Regions from separate parts of the Herbidospora sp. NBRC 101105 genome, predicted to be linked through region 2. Evidence: predicted binding sites of a transcription regulator. Region 2 holds the regulator's gene; the other holds the start of a gene.
The links. Region 2 encodes HrcA, which represses chaperone genes, less so after heat shock. Its sites were predicted from a motif close to TTGGCACTCTCNNNNNGAGAGTGCCAA; they were not measured.
Positions count from the first base shown of each region.

Region 1: the regulator HrcA is predicted to act here: its motif matches at 1,837-1,863, upstream of groL (chaperonin GroEL).

Region 1 covers NZ_BSSX01000009.1:27,433-30,842, forward strand. The annotation lists gene thrC (threonine synthase) at 1-842, shown strand, start outside; gene QSK34_RS32580 (MoaD/ThiS family protein) at 871-1,146, shown strand; gene QSK34_RS32585 (cold-shock protein) at 1,471-1,671, shown strand; gene groL (chaperonin GroEL) at 2,011-3,410, shown strand, end outside.
Region 2 covers NZ_BSSX01000001.1:287,969-291,378, reverse strand. The annotation lists gene QSK34_RS01240 (16S rRNA (uracil(1498)-N(3))-methyltransferase) at 1-33, opposite strand, end outside; gene dnaJ (molecular chaperone DnaJ) at 30-1,160, opposite strand; gene hrcA (heat-inducible transcriptional repressor HrcA) at 1,161-2,174, opposite strand; gene QSK34_RS01225 (hypothetical protein) at 2,315-2,932, shown strand; gene QSK34_RS01220 (DUF3097 domain-containing protein) at 2,943-3,410, shown strand, end outside.

The sequences.
Region 1 (3,410 bases), on a different contig from region 2:
CCTCGACCGGGAACCTGGCCGGCGCCGTCGGCGCCGCCGCCGCGCGGGCCGGGCTCGACTCGTGCGTGTTCATCCCGTCGAACCTCGAAGAGGCCAAGATCGTCGTCGCCAGTGTGTACGGCGGCAGGCTCGTCGGCATCGAGGGCACCTACGACGAGGTCAACCGCTTCTGCTCCGAGCTCATCGGCGACCCGCTGGGCGAGAAGTGGGGCTTTGTCAACGTGAACCTGCGGCCCTACTACGCCGAGGGCTCCAAGACCCTGGCGTACGAGATCGCCGAGCAGCTCGGCTGGCGCATCCCCGACCAGATCATCATCCCGATCGCCTCGGGCTCCCAGCTCACCAAGATCGACAAGGGCTTCAAGGAGCTCATCGCGCTCGGCCTCGTCGAGGACACCCCCTACAAGATCTTCGGCGCGCAGGCCGCCGGGTGCTCGCCGGTGTCGGCCGCCTACAAGGCCGGGCACGACGTCGTCCGCCCCGTGAAGCCCGACACGATCGCCAAGTCGCTGGCCATCGGCAACCCCGCCGACGGGCCCTACGTGCTCGACATCGCCCGGCGGACCGGCGGCGCCGTGGAGGACGTCACCGACCCCGAGATCGTCGCCGCGATCCGCCTGCTGGCCCGCACCGAGGGCGTGTTCGCCGAGACCGCGGGCGGCGTGACGGTCGGCGTGCTGCGCAAGCTCACGGAGGCCGGGGTGATCGACCCCGACGCCACCACGGTGGTCCTCAACACGGGCGAGGGGCTCAAGACCCTCGACGCCGTCCAGTCGGAGGCCCGCCCGACGGCGGTCATCCGTCCGTCTCTGGACGCCTTCCGCACCGCTTTCGCCAACTGAACTAACGGTTCGTTAAGGAGAGTCAACAATGAGTGTTTCTGTGCGGATTCCGACGATTCTCCGGACCTACACCGGAGGTGCCTCCGAGGTCGCCGGCGAAGGGGCGACGCTGCGCGAGGTGTTCGAGAAACTGGACGCCGACTACCCCGGCATCGGTGCCAGGATCCTCGACGAATCGGGCAAGGTGCGGCGTTTTGTCAACGTGTACGTCGGGGAAGAGGACGTCCGATTCTCCGAAGGTTTGGACACTCCAACCCCGGACGGCGTGCAGATTTCGGTGATCCCGGCCGTAGCCGGAGGGTGACCTTCCGCAGCCTTTCCCGCACCCACGTACTCCTACAGTGCGTGGGTGTTTCTATGTTTACCTGCACTTCTATCGTTATCGAAGCTTAATGAGTGCTATGGCATATGGTGCAATTCTCAACCAACCAATCTCTAACCGAAAAAGAAGCCGTCATGCTTTGGGCGAACGACAACGAGTCAGGGGCCGATTGACTCTGTTGTCCCACGCCTTGCCATGTGTATGGTCGAGAACGATCGACGTAGCCGGGGAGAACGGCGCGAAAGGTCACGGACCAGCGGTGGAATGGGCGGGTCCGTTGCCAGGCCCAGCAAGAGGAGTCGGAAAGTGGCGCAGGGCACCGTCAAATGGTTTAACGCGGACAAGGGCTACGGCTTCATCGCGGTAGACGGTGGTAAGGACGTTTTCGTCCATTACTCGGCAATCATGATGGACGGCTACAAGGCCCTCGAGCAGGGCCAGCGTGTGGAGTTCGACATCACGCAGGGACAGAAGGGCCCGCAGGCGGAGGCTGTCCGGACCGTCTGATCCCCTCGACCGCGAACCTTTTCGGCCACTCCCGCGTGAGCGGTTGAGAAGGGTTCGGCTGTATCCCCAACCCCACCCACCCCAGCGACCTGGAACCCGGCCCGCAGCCTGCGGGCCGGGTTTCTGCTGCCCGAGGTCGCCTGACCTGCCCCTCTCGTGCTCCGGCTTGCACTCGCGTGGGTAGAGTGCTAAACAGTTGGTTGGCACTCCCCGGCCGGGAGTGCCAACCAATACGGATCGAGGCGATGGGGCCTGCCAAGGGTGTGCGGGCCTTGCCGTCGCGGGCGTCGGCTCGGTCCCTCTTTTTCGAAGCCACCCTCTACTGGGAGGTCCAGCCTTATGGCAGCCAAGATGATCGCGTTTGACGAGGACGCCCGGCGCGGTCTCGAGCGCGGCATGAACCAGCTCGCCGACGCCGTCAAGGTGACCCTCGGCCCCAAGGGCCGCAACGTCGTGCTGGAGAAGAAGTGGGGCGCCCCCACCATCACCAACGACGGTGTCTCGATCGCCAAGGAGATCGAGCTCGAAGACCCGTGGGAGAAGATCGGGGCCGAGCTCGTCAAGGAAGTCGCGAAGAAGACCGACGACGTCGCGGGTGACGGCACCACCACCGCCACCGTGCTCGCCCAGGCGCTGGTGCGCGAGGGCCTGCGCAACGTCGCCGCCGGCGCCAACCCGATGTCCCTGAAGAAGGGCATCGAGGCCGCCGTCGAGCGCGTCAGCGAGGAGCTTTCGAAGCTCGCGAAGGACGTCGAGACCAAGGAGCAGATCGCCTCCACCGCCTCGATCTCCGCCGGCGACGTCGAGATCGGCGAGCTCATCGCCGAGGCGATGGACAAGGTCGGCAAGGAAGGCGTCATCACCGTCGAGGAGAGCAACGCCTTCGGGCTCGAGCTCGAGCTCACCGAAGGTATGCGCTTCGACAAGGGCTACAACTCGGGTTACTTCGTGACCGACCCCGAGCGCATGGAGGCGGTCCTGGAGGACCCCTACATCCTCGTCGTCAACTCGAAGATCTCCGCCAACAAGGACCTGCTGCCGCTGCTCGACAAGGTCGTGCAGGCCGGCAAGCCGCTCCTGATCATCGCCGAGGACGTCGAGGGCGAGGCCCTGGCGACCCTGGTCGTGAACAAGATCCGCGGTCTGTTCCGCTCGGTGGCCGTCAAGGCCCCCGGCTTCGGCGACCGCCGCAAGGCCATGCTGGGCGACATCGCCACGCTGGCCGGCGGCCAGGTCATCTCCGAGGAGATCGGCCTCAAGCTCGAGTCGACCACGCTCGACCAGCTCGGCCGCGCCCGCAAGGTCGTCGTCACCAAGGACGAGACCACCATCGTCGACGGCGCCGGTGACGCCGAGGCGATCGCGGGCCGGGTCAACCAGATCCGCGCCGAGATCGACAACACCGACTCCGACTACGACCGCGAGAAGCTCCAGGAGCGCCTCGCCAAGCTCGCCGGCGGCGTCGCCGTCATCAAGGCGGGCGCGGCCACCGAGGTCGAGCTCAAGGAGCGCAAGCACCGCATCGAAGACGCCGTCCGCAACGCGAAGGCGGCCGTCGAAGAGGGCATCGTCCCCGGCGGTGGCGTGGCCCTGCTGCAGGCCTCGGCCAAGGCGTTCGACAAGCTGGAGCTGTCGGGCGACGAGGCGACCGGCGCCGCGATCGTGAAGAAGGCGCTCGAGGAGCCCCTGAAGCAGATCGCCGTCAACGCCGGCCTCGAGGGCGGCGTCGTGGTGGAGAA
Region 2 (3,410 bases):
GGTGACCTCACCCAGGAAGACGGGGACGGTCATCGGCCGTTGAAGGCGTCCTTGAGGCGGGAGAAGAAGCCCTGCTGGCCCGGGGCGAACTTGCCGGGCGGGCGCTCCTCACCCCGCAGCTGGGACAACTTCCGGAGGAGTTCCTCCTGCTCGGGGTCGAGCTTCATGGGGGTCTCGACGTTGACGTGGATCAGCAGGTCGCCCCGGCCGCTCTCGTTGAGGCGCTGGACGCCGCGCGCGTAGAGCGGGATGACCTGGCCCGACTGGGTGCCGGGGCGCACGTCGATCTGTTCGGCGCCGTCGAGGGTCTCCATGGTCAGGGAGGTGCCCAGGGCGGCGGCCGTCATGGGGATCGAGACGGTGCAGTGGAGGTCGTCGCCGCGGCGTTCGAAGGTCGGGTGGGGGCGCTCCACGATCTCCAGGAACAGGTCGCCGGGCGGGCCGCCGCCGGGGCCGACCTCGCCCTCGCCCGCGAGCTGGATGTGGGTGCCGTCTTCGACGCCCGCCGGGATGCGGACCTTGATGGTCCGGCGGGTGCGGACCCGGCCGTCGCCGGAGCACTCCTGGCAGGGGTGGCGGATGACGCTGCCGAAGCCGCCGCACTGCGGACACGGGCGCGACGTCATGACCTGGCCCAGGAACGAGCGGGTCACCTGGGAGACCTCGCCCCGGCCGTGGCACATGTCACAGGTGTCGGGGTGGGTGCCGGCCGCCGCGCCGGAGCCCTGGCAGACCTCGCAGAGGATCGCGGTGTCGACCACGAGCTCGCGGGTGGTGCCGAAGCCCGACTCGGCCAGGTCGAGCTCGACCCGGATCGTCGCGTTGCGGCCCCGGCGGGCCCGCGAACGGGGGCCGCGGGAGGCGGAGGCCGTGCCGAAGAAGGCGTCCATGATGTCGCTGAACGGGAAGCCCGCGCCGAAGCCCGCCCCGCCGCCGCCCGCGCCGCCGAAGGGGTCGCCGCCCATGTCGTGCATCTGGCGCTTCTGGGGGTCGGAGAGCACCTCGTAGGCCGCGGTGATCTCCTTGAAGCGCTCCTGCGTCGCCGGGTCGGGGTTGACGTCGGGATGCAGTTCACGTGCCAGCCGGCGGTAGGCCTTCTTGATCTCTTCCTGGCTCGCGTCGCGGCGTACGCCGAGGGTGGCGTAATAGTCCTTGGCCACTTATGACCCCGCCAGGATCTGGCCGACATAGCGCGCGACCGCGCGCACCGCACCCATCGTCACCGGATAATCCATTCGCGTCGGGCCCAGCACTCCGAGCCGGGCCAGTTCCTTGTCTCCCGAGCCGTATCCGGCGGCCACGATCGAGGTGCCGCGCAGACCGGTGTAGGGGTTCTCCGAGCCGATCCGGACGGTCAGCTCGGACAGGTCGTCGGTCTCGCCGAGGAGGCGCATCAGGACGACCTGCTCCTCCAGGGCCTCCAGCACGTCGCGCAGGCCGATGGTGAAATCGGCGGCGGCGAGGTTGGCGGCCCCGGCGAACACGATCTTCTCTTCGTGCCGTTCGACCAGGGTCTCCATGATCACCGAAAGGATCGTGGCGGCCACCGGCCGGTCTTCGGGGGACAGCCGTTCGGGCAGCGCGGCCAGGGTCTCGGGGACCTGGGCCAGCCCGCAGCCGTCGAGCGCCGTGTTGAGCACGGCGCGCAGGTGGGACACACGGTCGTCGGCGATCACCTGGGGCAGATCGACCACCCGCTGCTCGACGCGGCCGGTGTTGGTGATCAGGACCAGCATCACCCGCGTGTCGGCCAGCGGCACGATCTCCACGTGGCGGACCGTCGAACGGGTCAGGGACGGGTATTGGACGACGGCGACGTGCCGGGTCAGCTGCGCGAGCAGCCGGACCGTCCGCATGACGATCTCGTCGAGGTCGACGGCGCCGGCCAGGAACGTCTCGATCGCCCGGCGTTCGGCGCCCGAAAGGGGCTTGACCTGGGACAGCCGGTCGACGAACAGCCGGTAGCCCTTGTCGGTCGGGACGCGCCCCGCGCTGGTGTGGGGCTGGTGGATGTAGCCGCCGTCTTCGAGGGCCGCCATGTCGTTGCGGATGGTGGCCGGCGAGACTCCGAGGTTGTGCCGATCGGCCAGCGCCTTGGAACCCACGGGCTCGTTGGTGGAGACGTAGTCTTCGACGATCGCCCGCAGCACCGCCAGCTTCCGGTCGTCAAGCACGGTCTCACCTCCCTGGCACTCTGTGTTCCCGAGTGCCAAGTGTACGGCCACCGCTCCCAGGGTGCGATAACACAGCCGGGCACGGGGAGAACAAGCCGACTGCAAATACGTCGCAAGTCGCCTTTCACACAATGTCCCCTATGACCGCTCAATATGGCCAGCACTACGGCCAGCAGCCCCACCCTTACTACAGCGCCCCGCCCCCTCAGGGCCCTGTCCGCCCGAGGATCCTCTGGATCGTCCTGGCCTGGCTTCTCTTCATCGTGATGTCGGTCGCGGGGGTCTTCGCCTTCGCCGGCGGCGTCTTCTCCTCCATCTCCGACGTGGCCCCCACCACGACCTTCTCCTCCGGCGAGACCGTCAAGGTGAACCTCGACCCGGCGCAGAAGCCGGCCATCTGGGCCGCCGCCGACCAGCCGACCGACGTGCAGTGCCAGGTCACCGGGGGCAGCCCGGACGACAAGATCACCCTGTCCAAGGCGATCGGCGAGCAGACCGTCACGGTCGACGGCACCAAGTGGGAGATGTTGTTCTCGATCGGCGTCCCGTCCGCCGGTGAGTACCAGGCCGCCTGCGACGGCGAGGGCGTGCGCTTCGGCGTCGGCAAGGAGCTGCTGGCGGCGGCCGGCGGGCTGGTGGGCGGCACCGCCCTGCTGCTCGGCCTGCCCGCGCTCGGTTTCCTGATCGCCGTGCTCACCACCGTCGTCGTGCTTGTGCGGCGCTCCCGCGCCCGCCGCCGGATGATGGGGATGTACTAACGTTCGCGGCATGTACGAGCGGGACGTGCTCTCCGGAGACTGGCGGCGCCCCAAGAAGGGGACGATCCCGCAGATCCCAGCCGAGCTCGACCTCGTGGTCGAGTGGGCCGACGACGGGTTCTGCGGGGCGGTGGTGGCCTGCGACAAGGAGGCCGTCACCCTGGAGGACCGGTTCGGGCGGCGACGGTTGTTCCCCCTGGAACCCGCCGCCTTCCTCCTGGAGGGGAAACCGGTCACGCTCGTCCGTCCCCAGGCGGGGCCGCGGGGCCCGAGGCGCAGCGCCTCGGGTTCCATCGCGGTCGAGGGCCTGAAGGCCCGGGTGGCCAAGGAGAGCAGGATCTACGTCGAGGGCGTGCACGACGCCGCGCTCGTGGAGAAGATCTGGGGCCACGACCTCCGGGTGGAGGGCGTGGTCGTCGAATACCTCGAAGGCGTCGACCACCTGCCCGAGATCGTCGCCGAGTTCGCGCCGGAGCCC